Regions from separate parts of the Pseudorhodoplanes sinuspersici genome, predicted to be linked through region 1. Evidence: predicted binding sites of a transcription regulator. Region 1 holds the regulator's gene; each other region holds the start of a gene.
What was found. Region 1 encodes PhoB, which activates phosphate uptake and scavenging genes when phosphate is short. Its sites were predicted from a motif close to TGTCATNNANCTGTCAT; they were not measured.
Positions count from the first base shown of each region.

Region 2: a site for PhoB is predicted at 1,184-1,200, ahead of CAK95_RS00970 (HAD-IIA family hydrolase). Genes of this name have one in related genera too.
Region 3: a site for PhoB is predicted at 1,651-1,667, ahead of phnF (phosphonate metabolism transcriptional regulator PhnF). Genes of this name have one in related genera too.
Region 4: a site for PhoB is predicted at 1,595-1,611, ahead of phnA (phosphonoacetate hydrolase). Genes of this name have one in related genera too.

Region 1 is NZ_CP021112.1:1,172,289-1,175,567, reverse strand. It holds gene pstB (phosphate ABC transporter ATP-binding protein PstB) at 1-87, shown strand, start outside; gene phoU (phosphate signaling complex protein PhoU) at 117-830, shown strand; gene phoB (phosphate regulon transcriptional regulator PhoB) at 842-1,555, shown strand; gene CAK95_RS05860 (GcrA family cell cycle regulator) at 1,658-2,158, opposite strand; gene CAK95_RS05855 (aspartate aminotransferase family protein) at 2,520-3,279, shown strand, end outside.
Region 2 is NZ_CP021112.1:205,304-208,582, reverse strand. It holds gene CAK95_RS00975 (ABC transporter ATP-binding protein) at 1-1,136, opposite strand, end outside; gene CAK95_RS00970 (HAD-IIA family hydrolase) at 1,284-2,045, shown strand; gene CAK95_RS00965 (MurR/RpiR family transcriptional regulator) at 2,042-2,983, shown strand.
Region 3 is NZ_CP021112.1:5,758,414-5,761,692, reverse strand. It holds gene phnC (phosphonate ABC transporter ATP-binding protein) at 1-592, opposite strand, end outside; gene phnF (phosphonate metabolism transcriptional regulator PhnF) at 879-1,622, opposite strand; gene phnG (phosphonate C-P lyase system protein PhnG) at 1,787-2,203, shown strand; gene phnH (phosphonate C-P lyase system protein PhnH) at 2,205-2,804, shown strand; gene CAK95_RS27915 (carbon-phosphorus lyase complex subunit) at 2,807-3,279, shown strand, end outside.
Region 4 is NZ_CP021112.1:2,391,671-2,394,949, reverse strand. It holds gene CAK95_RS11595 (sugar-binding transcriptional regulator) at 520-1,497, opposite strand; gene phnA (phosphonoacetate hydrolase) at 1,681-2,979, shown strand; gene CAK95_RS11585 (alkaline phosphatase family protein) at 2,982-3,279, shown strand, end outside.

The DNA.
Region 1 (3,279 bases):
CTGGTGGAGGAGGGCCCTACAGAAACGGTCTTCACGACACCACATGATCGTCGGACACAGGATTACATCACCGGTCGCTTCGGCTGACCGGCCGCTGCAAGAGCGAGGACGAGACAATGTCTAACCATATTACCAAGGCCTTCGACGCCGACCTGCAGGAACTCAATCGCATGGTCGCCGAAATGGGCGGCCTCGCCGAGAAGGAAATTGCCGAGTCGGTTCACGCTCTGACGCGCCGGGATACGACCACGGCGCTCAAGGTGATCGCATCGGACGAGCAGGTTGACACCCTTCAGCGGGAAATCGAGGAAAAGGCGGTTCTGACGATTGCGCGCCGCCAGCCGATGGCGGTCGACCTGCGCGAGGTCGTCGGCGCAATGCGCGTCGCCAACGAGATCGAGCGGATCGGCGACCTGGCCAAGAATATCAGCAAGCGGGTGCTGGATCTCAATGGCGAATACCCCTCGCTGAAGCTGATCCGCGGCGTCGAACATATGGGCACGCTGGTTCTGACCCAGCTCAAGCGGGTGCTGGATGCCTATGCCGCCCGCAACATCGACGATGCGATGGAGGTGTGGAAGCGTGACGAGGAAATCGATGCGATGTGCGTGTCGCTGTTCCGCGAATTGCTGACCTATATGATGGAAGACCCGCGCAACATCACCTTCTGCATCCATCTTCTGTTCTCGGCCAAGAATATCGAGCGGATGGGCGATCATGCGACCAATATCGCCGAGACGGTGCATTACATGATGAAGGGCGAGCCGTTGACGCTCGAACGTCCGAAAGCCGACACCACCAGCTTTGCGCCCGTCGGCATCCAAGGCTGAATGAGACGCTGATGATGAGTGGACCGAATGCGCGCATCCTGATTGTCGAAGACGAGGAACCGCTTTCTCTCCTGTTGCGCTATAATCTTGAGACCGAGGGTTACGAGGTCGAAACCGTGACCCGCGGCGACGATGCCGATACGCGGCTGCGGGAAAGCACGCCAGACCTTGTCGTGCTCGACTGGATGTTGCCGGGTCTCTCGGGAATCGAGCTGTGCCGGCGGTTGCGGACGCGCCCTGAAACCAAGTCGATGCCGATCATCATGCTGACCGCGCGCGGCGAGGAGAGCGAGCGCGTGCGCGGTCTGTCGACCGGTGCGGACGATTACGTCACCAAGCCGTTTTCGGTGCCGGAACTTGTGGCGCGTATTCGCGCCCTGCTGCGCCGGTCCCGGCCGGAACGGCTGGCCGATATTCTGACGCTCGGCGAGATCGAGCTTGACCGGGTGAAGAAGCGGGTCTCGCGTGGTGGCCGTGATGTGGATCTTGGGCCGACGGAATTCCGGTTGCTGGAATTTCTGATGGAGCGTCCGGGCCGCGTTTTCACGCGCGAGCAGTTGCTCGACGGCGTCTGGGGCAGCGAAGTCTATATCGACGAACGCACGGTCGATGTGCATGTCGGTCGGCTGCGCAAGGCGCTCAATCGCGGCCGTGACGGCGATCCGATCCGGACCGTGCGTGGCTCGGGCTATTCGATCGACGATCGCTTCGGCAAGGCGAGCTGATCGATAGATCCGCGCTATCGCTGAACCCGCATGATCTGAAAAAGAAACGCCCCGGATTGTGGTCCGGGGCGTTTTCTTTCGTCTGCTCGTCCGCCGCGATGCTCAGCGATGGGCCGGCCGCTTGTCGCGCCGCGCCGCCGGCGGCTGATAGGCGATGCGCGAGTGATAGGCGCAATAGGGCAGGCTGGTCAGTGCATGGCCGCCGCAGAAATAGAAGTCCTGGGTCGCGGGGTCGCCGATCGGCCACCGGCAGGTCTGTTCGTTGAGCTCGAGCAAGGTGCGGCGCTGGCCCATCGGAACGACATTTTCGACCGGCGCCTGTTCGGGCTCGACTTCGTAGTCATAGGCGTAGGCATGCGCCAGGGCCGTATTCCCCCGGACCACGGGTCTTGCGACCCTCAGCATATGGGTCGTTCGTGGCTTGCGCGGCCGCGGCGCGCTGGCCGAGGGCGCCTTTGTCCGTCCGGAAAGCCCGAGACGGTGGACCTTGCCGATCACCGCATTCCGGGTAATTCCGCCGAGTTCCGCCGCGATCTGGCTGGCTGAAAGGCCATCCGACCAGAGCTTTTTGAGTTGCTCGACCCGTTCGTCCGTCCACGTCATTGAGCCTCTCCTGTCAGCATGGTGTTCGCGGAATCCGAATCCCTCATCGGGCAGCGCAAAGCCGCCGACGCTACGCACACCACTGGTAGATTTGAATTTAGGTCCGCCGCACGAGATGTCGTATCCGACAGATGGGACACTACAAGATGGCTGGACTCGGCCGCAAGAGTCCGCGAAGCCACATCCCCATAAAGGTGTTCATTTCCTCGCTTTATTCAACGAAATGCGGCATTGCATTACCGTTCGCGTGTGTTGACAGCGGGGGGAGCACACCTAGAATGTGCATAAGTGCCGCCCGCCGGGGCGGCATATTTCGTTTTTGTTCTGCGTCTTGGGACGCAAATTCTGCCGGACCATCGCCGTGCTCTCACATCTTCTGCCGACTTACGCCCGTGCCGAACTCGCTTTTGAGCGGGGAGAAGGGGTGTGGCTCACGGCCACGACGGGAGAGCGCTATCTGGATTTCTCGTCCGGCGTTGCCGTCAATGTGCTGGGTCATGCGCATCCTGTCCTCGTGGAAGCGCTGACCGACCAGGCTCACAAGCTCTGGCACGTCTCGAACCTGTTCCAGATGCCGGAGGCTGAAAAGCTCGCCAAGCGTCTGTGCAGCGCGAGCTTTGCCGATGTGGTCTTTTTCGCCAATTCCGGCGCGGAGGCGATGGAAGCGGCGATCAAGACCGCGCGCAAATTCCATGCGGCCAATGGCCAGCCCGAACGCGTCGGCATCATTACGTTCGAAGGCGCCTTCCATGGCCGCACGCTGGCGACGCTCGCCGCCGGCGGCCAGCAGAAATATCTTGAAGGCTTCGGCCCCGTGGCCGGCGGCTTCACACAGGTTGCCTTCGGCGATCTCGACGCAGTGAAGAAGGCGATCACGCCGGAAACTGCGGCGATCATCATGGAGCCGGTGCAGGGCGAAGGCGGCGTGCGCGTCGTCCCGGGTGAATTCATGCGGGCGATGCGCGAGCTGTGCGACGAGCACGGTTTGATGCTGGTCTTCGACGAAGTGCAGACCGGTCTCGGCCGCACCGGCGAATTGTTCGGCTATCAGCGCAGCGGCATTTCTCCCGACATCATGGCGCTGGCCAAGGCGCTCGGCGGCGGTTTCCCGATCGGCGCAT
Region 2 (3,279 bases), 970 kb from region 1:
AATGCATCGGCCTTGACGCGCTGACCGCTCTCTTCGAAGGCCAGCGCGCTGTTCCAGTTCGGACGAATGGCGAGCGGCTGGCCGGCTTTCAAGCCACGAGCGCTGGCTGCGGGCACGCGAACAATGATCTCGGTCGTGCGCAGCATCAGCCGGACATGCGTTTCATTGCCGAGTGCCTCGACGAGATGGATACTGCCGTTCAGGGCTCCGGGCTCGCCCGGGTCGCACAAGGTGAAGGCTTCGGGCCGTAGCCCGACAAGGATATTATGCGAAGGCAGCGGCATGCCATCGATCTGGGAGGGAAGGCCGCGGACGATCTGGTCCGCAAGGATCTGCATGCCATCCGCAAATTGCAGCGGCAGCAGGTTGATCTTTGGCTGGCCGATGAATTCCGCAACGAACAGGTTCTTCGGGTTCTCGTAGAGTTCGAGCGGCGTTCCGATCTGCTGGATCTGGCCCTCATGCATCAGCACGATGCGATCGGACATCGTCATCGCTTCGGTCTGATCGTGCGTGACATAGATAAATGTCGCTCCCAGCCGCCGATGCAGGTCGACGATCTCGGCACGCGTCGATGTCCGCAATTTCGCATCCAGATTGGAGAGCGGCTCGTCCATCAGGAACAATTGCGGCTCGCGCACCATGGCGCGGGCGAGGGCAACGCGCTGGCGCTGGCCGCCGGACAACTGCGCCGGTTTGCGCGCGAGCAGATGAGCGATCTGCAGCATATGCGCGACGCTGGCGACCTTCTCCGTCATGTGGCGACCGAGCGCGCCGCAGCCGGGGACAAGACGGCGCAAACCGGGAATACGGAGCGGCAGCGGCGCCTGCATCAGAAGCGGAAACGCGATGTTTTCGGCGACGGTCTTGTGCGGGTAAAGCGCGTAGGACTGAAACACCATCGCGATATTGCGCTGCGACGGCGCGAGGTCGTGGATCGCACGCTCCTGCAGCAGGATCTCGCCGGACGAAAGCGTCTCAAGGCCCGCGATCAGGCGCAGCAATGTCGACTTGCCGCAGCCGGATGGGCCGAGCAGCGTGACGAATTCGCCATCGCCGACGTCCAGCGAAAAGTCGTGGACTGCGGCCGTTGGACCGAATGATTTATGGGCCTGGCGAATGCTGAGGGCAGCCATCGCTCGCGATCTCCCCTTTGCAAGCCCGCACACCTAAACAGCGCTCTGTGACAGTTGGATGAAACTATCTCAATATTTTTGTTTATGATGTTGAGAATATCTCAGAATACGATTACGAAGGATGCGAGACGCTTTGGAATCGCCGGCATGAGCGCGCATAGAAAAATTGGTTATCTGGTCGATCTCGATGGCACGCTGATGAGCGGCGCAAAGGCGCTGCCCGGCGCCGTGCAACTCATCGAACGATTGGAGCGGCGCTTTGTCATCGTCTCGAACGATGCGGAGCATACGCCTGCGCAATTGTCGCGCCGCTTGCGCGCGGCGAAGCTGATGGTGCCGGAAGAGCGCATTGTATTGGCCGGGACGACGACACTGGATTGCATCATGAAGGAGGAACCGGAAGCGCGGGTGATGCTGATCGGCAGCGTCGCGTTGAATCGTTATGCGCGCGGCATCGGCCTTCGGCTCAGCGAGGGCCGCCCGGATATCGTCGTTCTCGCGCGTGATCAGCGTTTCACCTATGGGCGACTTGCAAAGGCCGCCAACGCGATACGGGCCGGCGCAAGACTCATTGTCTCGAATCCGGATCACACGCATCCCGGTCTTGCCGGTGAGATCGTTCCGGAAACCGGAGCATTGCTGTCGGCCTTGCTGGCCTGCACCGGTCCGCTGTCTTATCGCGTCATCGGTAAGCCGGAGCCGACGCTGTTTCTGAAGGGGCTGGATCTGCTCGGGATCGCCAGCGATCAGGGCGTCGTGATTGGCGACAATCCGGACACCGACGGTGCCGGTGCGCGGCGAATGGGCTTGCGGTTCGTGCGTGTTCATCCGGGCGCCATGTTGGGAGTGGATGATATCGACGGCTATCGTGAGATCACTCCTCAACAAGCCATGCAGGCGGCAATATGAAAAAGGCGACGGCGTTCCGGCCGCGAAAAAATGTTCGTCCGGAAGGGGTGAATCCGAACAGGGCCTCGGAAACGAATGGATTGCAGGCGGACGCGCTTACTGGCGTTGTTGGACGCCTTTCTGCGATGCGCGCGAGATTGTCGCCAACAGCGCAGCGCATTGCTGACTTCATTCTCGCGAATGCCGGCGACGTTGTGCACATGTCGGTGACCGAGGTCGCCGAGAAGACGCGATCGAGCGAAGGCAGCGTGGTTGGGCTGTGCCAGCAGCTTGGCGCGCGCGGATTTCAGCAGATCAAGATCGCCTTGGCGCGCGACCTGGTTCAGCCGGTTCAGTTCATCCATGAGGACCTGAATCGCGGCGACGAGACTCGCGCGGTTCTGGAGAAAATCTTCGCCAGCGATATCCAGGCGCTGCAGGATACGCTCAAAGTTCTCGATACCGCGCAGATGGCGAGGGCGGTGAAGGCCATCGTCAAGGCACGGCGGGTCGAGGTCTACGGCGTCGGCAGCGCGGCGCCGGTCGCGGAGGATACCAATTACCGACTGATGCGAATCGGTATCGAAACGAAAGTCGTGATCGATTCGCATGTCCAGGCGATCAGCGCATCGCTGACCGGGCGCGATGTTGCGACCATCACCATCTCGCATTCCGGCAGCACGATCGAAACCGTGACGGCGACGCGGCTCGCCAAACAGGCCGGCGCGACCACGATCTGCATCACCAATTACGGCAAGGCGCCGCTGCTGAGCCATGCCGATATCGTTCTCCACACGATGGCAAAGGAGACGCAGTTCCGCACCGAGGCGATGACCAGCCGGATCGCGCAGCTTGCAGTTGTCGATGCGCTGATCGCTTCGCTGGCGCTCGCGACCTACGACAAATCTGTCGATACGATTGCAAAGACCTTCGACGTGCTGTCGACCAAGCGCTTCTAGCCGTCGCGCTTAAATAGCAAGGTCTCCATTTTGACAGCCGGTCGAAAACCAGCCAAGCAGCGCAGTTCACTGGCTGTCGCGTCGTCAACGTCATCTTACGGCGTGGTCTTTGACGTCTACGCAACGGGGATGCGTGTCCGCGACCCCCGAGGACTCTCGATAAGCTCCTGATAAATGCCTTAGTCGCTTTCTAGGTTCGCGTGTTTCCAGTCGACGCGTTCCATCATGAGATGGAGACAGGTTCGAGTCCTGGCAAGTCCACCACGCATAGGAAGCTGGCGCTATTCGGCGGTTAG
Region 3 (3,279 bases), 1.4 Mb from region 1:
TGACGCGGCGGGCCGAGCTTGGATCTAGCGAGGCGATGGGCTCGTCGGCGATGATGATTTCCGCGTTTTGCACCAATGTACGCGCAATCGCGGCACGCTGCTGTTGTCCACCCGATAATTGGCTGCCGCGTTTCAACGCATGTTCGGCGATGCCGACGCGCTTGAGCGCCGTCATGGCACTGACCTTCTGATCCTGCGTGAAATACCCGAAGGTCGCCGGGATCACGGACATGCGTCCGAGGAGACCAAGGCAGACATTCATCAAAAGCGACAGTCGTGGCACCAGGTTGAATTGTTGAAACACCACGCCGACACGCGAGCGCAAGCCGGCGGCTGCGCGTGTGACGCAGCCATTCTTCTGAATCGCCTGATCAAACAGGTGAATCGAGCAGGGCGCGCCTTTGTCTTTCTCGCGGTCAATCGGCGTCAGGGCAGCGATGGTACGAATGAGTGTGGATTTGCCGGAGCCGGATGCGCCGATCAACCCAACCATCTCGCCCCGCGACAGCGAGAACGAGACATCGTCCAGAACCTGGCAGTTGCCGAAAGACTTTGAGACATGTCGCACGACCAGAATTGGTTCAGCCTTCATGTCATAGCTCCCGCATCCATGAAACGGGGCTAACAGTGGTATATGACAGTGCGATGAAGGCGGTGCCGTGCGATGTCTATCTTCTGAGCAGTTGATTTTGCTGGATTTATAGCCCTGCCGACTTTTCCGTCATTGTCTTGTCGCGGAATTGTCATTCGATCTTTTGCCGGCGAAGCGCTTGTGAACAGGCCGGAAAAGCGCTTTGCCATCGTTTGAAGATGGCTGCTGACATCAATAGTTTTAATTTTTGAAATTTTGCTGTCGCGGCGATTAAATGATGTGCAGCTCAGTTCTCGATGACAAGTTCGACACGATCCGCAGCAAAGCGTGCATGACTCGTGAGGATCGGCCTACCATCGGACGCAATATCGACACTGTCGACCACAATCAGCGGCCTTCCAGGCGTGAGTTGCAACTTTGCAGCGTGGATCGCATCCGCCATGGCCGCGGACACGCGTGTGTCGCGGCGCTTGTAATCCCGAAAGCCGATATGCGCGAGCAGGCGGCTGACCGAGCGCGCGGCTCGGTAAATCTTGGCAGCATCGGGAGCGAGGTCAGCTGGTAGCCAGGTCGTTCCGAGTGAAATCGGGACGCGGTTAGCGCTGCGCAGGATTTCGAGGCGGATCGTCATCGCATTCGGCGGAAGATCGAGCCGGAGCGCGATGTCACGCGGTGCAGGCTCCTTGGAGCTTGCCAGTAAACGTCCGCCCGCCATGCGCCCGGATGCATTGATGATTTCGGAAAAGCGTGTGCGTGCGCGGATGGGATAGCTAATCCGGGCAGGTTCAACATAGGTTCCGCTGCCGCGCTCGGCACGCACCAGCCCGCGTTCGGTGAGCTCAGCCAAGGCCCGGCGCACGGTGTGACGATTTACACCAAACCGATCTGCAATGTCTTGTTCGCTAGGCAGTTTTTCACCAGTGGCGAAGTCGCCACGCACGATCGCATGTTCGATATCGTCAGCAATTTTCCGCCATAGCATCACGCCGGCCGGCGACACAGTGTTCAGGGCCTCACCGGAATGCGCCATGCTTTTTTGTTCCCATCGGACTGCGGAATGTCATCAAAGCGTCATTGTGCATGCGCTAGAAAGTTGTCTATCACACTAGACAACTTCATGCTACATTTTTTCTCATGACCGAGCGCGCATCCATAGAGACGAAACTCGCTTCTCGCCTTGCCCGGCAGAACGCTATGCGGATTCTGGCCGAGGCGAAGCTGCAAGAGATTGCCGACGGTTTGGCTGTCATCGGCGAGGTCATTCAGCATACCGATCTGCGTCCGCCGGAATCCGGTCTTGTGATGTTGCGCGGGCGGATCGGCGGTGATGGTGCCCCGTTCAACGTCGGTGAAGCGACTGTCACGCGTTGCGCCGTACAGTTGCAGTCGGGCCAAGTTGGATTCTCTTACGCACTTGGTCGTGACCGGCACAAAGCGCGGCTTGCAGCCGTGTGCGACGCGCTGTGGCAGAGCGATGAACACCGTGAGGCTGTCGAACGTCATGTGTTGTCGCCGGTGCGGATGCGCATCGATGCAGAACGCACTGAGAACGAGTGCCGGACGGCGGCGACACGCGTTGATTTCTTCACCATGGTGCGGGGTGAGGACTAGAATGATCGTCTCGCTCGCTCCTGCATTCTCCGAACCGGTTTTTGAATCGCAATCCGCCTTCCGTGCGGTCATGAAAGCAATGTCGCGGCCGGGTCTTGTTCACGACCTGCGCCACGACCTGTCGCCGCCAGCGCCGTTGTCTGGCGGTGCTGCCGCGACTATTCTGACATTGCTTGACTACGAAACCCCGGTCTGGCTGGACGCTGCTCTGGCCGATGCGAACGATGTTTCGCTCTGGCTGCGTTTCCACACGGGTGCGCCGATCACGCATGATCCGCAGCAGGCGGCTTTCGCATTGATCGCGGATGCGGCGAATGCGCCTGACTTTATGGGGTTTGCGCTTGGAGCGCCGGATTATCCGGATCGCTCGACAACGTTGATCCTGCAAGTTGAGAGCCTATCAAGCGGGCCTTCGATCGCTCTGAAGGGGCCGGGTATTGACGGCGTGCAGATGCTGTCAGCGCGACCGCTACCGGAGGACTTCGTTCATCGTATGACCGACAACCGCGCTTTGTTTCCACGTGGTGTCGATGTGCTGCTGTTGACAGATAACGCGGTGGCCGCTGTCCCGCGCTCGACGCGTATCGAAGGGAGCGCCTAGTTATGTACGTTGCAGTCAAGGGCGGCGAGACAGCGATTGCGAATGCGCATCGCCTGCTGGCGCATGAGCGGCGCGGTGACCAGAACACACCCGAACTCAGCCTATCGCAGATCGATGGACAGCTCAGCCGTGCCGTCGATCGCGTGATGTGCGAAGGCTCGCTTTATGATCGAGAGCTGGTTGCGCTGGCTATAAAGCAGGCTTGCGGTGATCTGATTGAGGCGATCTTCCTGGCGCGTGCTTATCGTACGACGTTGCCGCGTTTTGGATCGTCGGAGCCGCTTGATACGGCAGCAATGCAGGTTCGCCGGCGTATCTCTGCGACATTCAAGGATATTCCCGGTGGTCAGCTGCTGGGGCCGACATTTGACTACACGCACCGGCTGCTCGACACAGCGTTGGCCGAAAACACCAAGCCGGAAGCCCCGGCTGTTGCGGAAGCGTCGTCGCAGCCGATGCCGCGTGTTACCGATCT
Region 4 (3,279 bases), 1.2 Mb from region 1:
CAGTGTACCACAGTGTACCCGGAGAGGCCGGATGCCCACGGACGGTCGCGAACCGCGCCGGGCGTCAATGTATTCTGAAATGACTGATTTTACGAGGGTTCTTGCAGATCGGCGAACGGGCGCGGATGAGAAAGAATGGGGCCGGAGAGGCTGATGGTGCGCCGGTCGGAATAAAACTGCGAACACTGATGTTATTGAAATCACCTTGAAATTTTGAGAGCGCGCTAAGGCGTTTCAAGCCGGAGCACTCGACCGCGGAAGGTTACGTAGTGCGGCGTTGGCATCCCGGCCTTGCACACGCGGCAGGGGAAGTCTCCCCCGAATATGCGGAACATCAAACCGGACAAACGCACGGTCGGGGATACACAAGCCCGCTCGCGGAAGAGCTCAGCGACGACGCCAGGCGAGTTGTATCTCGCCGCCTCCGCCAATCGCTGCCTGACGCGGTATTCTGTGTGAGATCACTATCCCATCACTGTTGCGGGCATGATCCGACGCGCAGTCGGCTTCCGAAATAGGCTAGGCAATGAGTTCGCGTGCAGCACTTTCGTCGGTTATCAGCACATCACACAAACCTGCACGTATGGCCGCGCGTATGATCGCGGTCTTCTGCAGACCTCCGGCGGCCAGTACACGCTCCTTGATCGCGAGCAGGTCCTTGAGCGCCGGATTGACAACCCGCGCTGTGAGCGGGTGCTCGATCACCTGGCCGTCTGCATTAAGATAGTGGCCGCAGATGTCTCCGACGGCTCCCGCATCCAGCAGCGAGCGGCATGTCTCCCTTGAGATCACGCCGTATTCGAGCGCCTTGGATTGCTCCGACAGATCGATGGCGCTGAGCAACGCCAAATCAAGCTTGGGCACCATCGCCAACACGGACCGGACAGGCTCACTGGCAACGAGTGCATCCCGGAGCGCTGGTGTTTCCGCAAACATCGGAGCGGTGACGTAATAGCACGTCGCATCGAGCGCCCGCGCCATCATGGCCGCATTGTCGAAAGGATTGACGTGGGTGCCCTGCGCCAGCCCGCCGCACAAGAGCACCACACGACTTCCATCCCGCGCTCTGCGCTTCACGTTTTGCGCCGCGGCGTTAATCGTGCCACCCCACGTGATGCCCAGCGATCCTGCAGGTGGAAGAGCTTCAGAAACATAGCGCCCCGCCGCCGCTCCAAGAAAAACGCGAACATCGGTTTCGGCCATGGGTGCGGGCACGACGATGGCTCGCCTTAGACCGAAACGCTCGACAAGACCCGCTTCCAGCGCGACGCAGACACCAACTGGATCAGTGATCGTAATTTGGACGAAGCCATTCTCGCGGGCATCGCCAAGAATGCGATTGACCCGTTTGCGCGTGATCTTCAGCCGCTGCGCAATGGCATCCTGGGTCTGCCCTTCCTTGAAATAGTACCAGCAGATGCGGGCGATGAGCGCTGCATCGGCGCTGGCATCTCCGCTCTCGATGTCTGCTGTCGATCCGCCGTTGTTCTGGCTCACGCGAGCCCTCTTTTCTTCCCGTTGATGGATCCGGCTTCGCCGGCTGCCGCTGATCCCATGTCTCACGAATTTCAAACGGGATCAAATGTACCTCTTAAGTCACAAATGTGTCGCATGGCGTTGCTACCTATCCCTGCCAACAGACATCAGAAGCCTCACAACGGAAAACCCACGGATATTCCGATGAGCCGGCCGAACCGGGCGACGTCCGACACATTTTCCCATACTGCCGACCGACCGGCCGTCACCGCCAACGGGCGCACTTATGCGTGGCCGAAACAACCGGCGGTCGTCGTCTGCTTCGACGGATGTGATCCCGCCTATATCGAAGCGGCAAGTGCGGCCGGCGTCATCCCTACCATCGACCGCATGCGGCGCGAGGGTTTTGCCACTTTGGCGCTTGCTGCGATGCCGACCTTCACCAACCCCAACAATGTGTCGATCGTCTGCGGCGTGTCGCCTGCCGTTCACGGCGTTTCCGGCAACTTCTACCTCGATCGTGAAACCGGTGCGGAGATCATGATGGTCGATGCGACGCCGATGCGCGCGCCGACACTCCTTGCGGGGTTCTCGGAAGCTGGCGCGAAAGTTGCCGCGGTCACCGCCAAGGACAAATTGCGCAAGGCCTTGGGTCATGGGCTTGTGAGAGATGGGCTCGAAGGCATCGCCTTTTCGGCTGAAAAAGCCGACGAGGCGAGCGAGGCCGAGAACGGCGTTGCCGAGATCGAAGCGCTCGTGGGGCGCCGTGCGCCGGACCAATATTCCGCCGACCTCTCCCTGTTCGTCCTCGATGCCGGAATCCGCCTGCTTGAGACACAACGGCCGGAACTGACCTATCTTTCGCTGTCCGACTACGTGCAGCACAAGCACGCACCGCATGCGCCGGAAGCACTAGAATTCATGCGTGAGGTGGACCAGCGACTGGCACAGATCCTTTCGCTTGGCGCGCGCCTCGGAATCGTTGCCGACCACGGCATGAGCGATATGTCGGTTGCGGACGGCGCGCCCAACGTCATCTATCTCAGCGATCTGCTGGACGCCGCGTTCGGCCCCGGCACGACGCGCGTTATTTGCCCGATTACCGATCCCTTCGTTCGCCATCACGGTGCACTCGGGGGCTTTGTCCGTGTCCACCTTCAACGGCCCGGGCTGTCCCACTCCGAGGTGATCGATGTCATTCGGCAGACACCCGGTGTGGCCATGGCCTCACCACGTGAGGAGGCATGCCTGCGTTTCGACCTTCCGGCCGATCGCGAGGGAGATATCGCCGTGGTGGCGAGGAAGGGTGTCGCTTTGGGCGCCCATGCGCGCGACCACGACTTGTCGCAGCTTTCCGGCGAACGCTTGCGTTCCCATGGCGGCCTCGAGGAACAGGTCGTCCCGTTCATTCTCTCGCATCCGCTGAAAGACAACGTCCCCGTGCCGTTACAGCTTCGCAACTACGACGTCTTCTCCGTTTTGCTGAACGATGTGGCGACGTGAACATGCATCGCGCCATCCTCGTCATTCTCGACGGCCTGCGACGTGATCTCATCTCAACCGAGACCACCCCGCATCTTGCGGCATTCGCCAGACAGTCAGAGCAGTTTGCCAATTACCGCACAATCTTCCCCTCCTGCACGCGCGTCGTCTCGGCCAGCCTCACCACCGGCTGCTATCCCGCTCGCCACGGGTTGCAAGGCAACACAATGGCGCTCCTGAAAGACGGTCACCTCGTGCGGCACGATGCCGGCCATCCCGACTTCCTTCAGCATAAGCGCCGGGTGACCGGCCGTTCGCTCC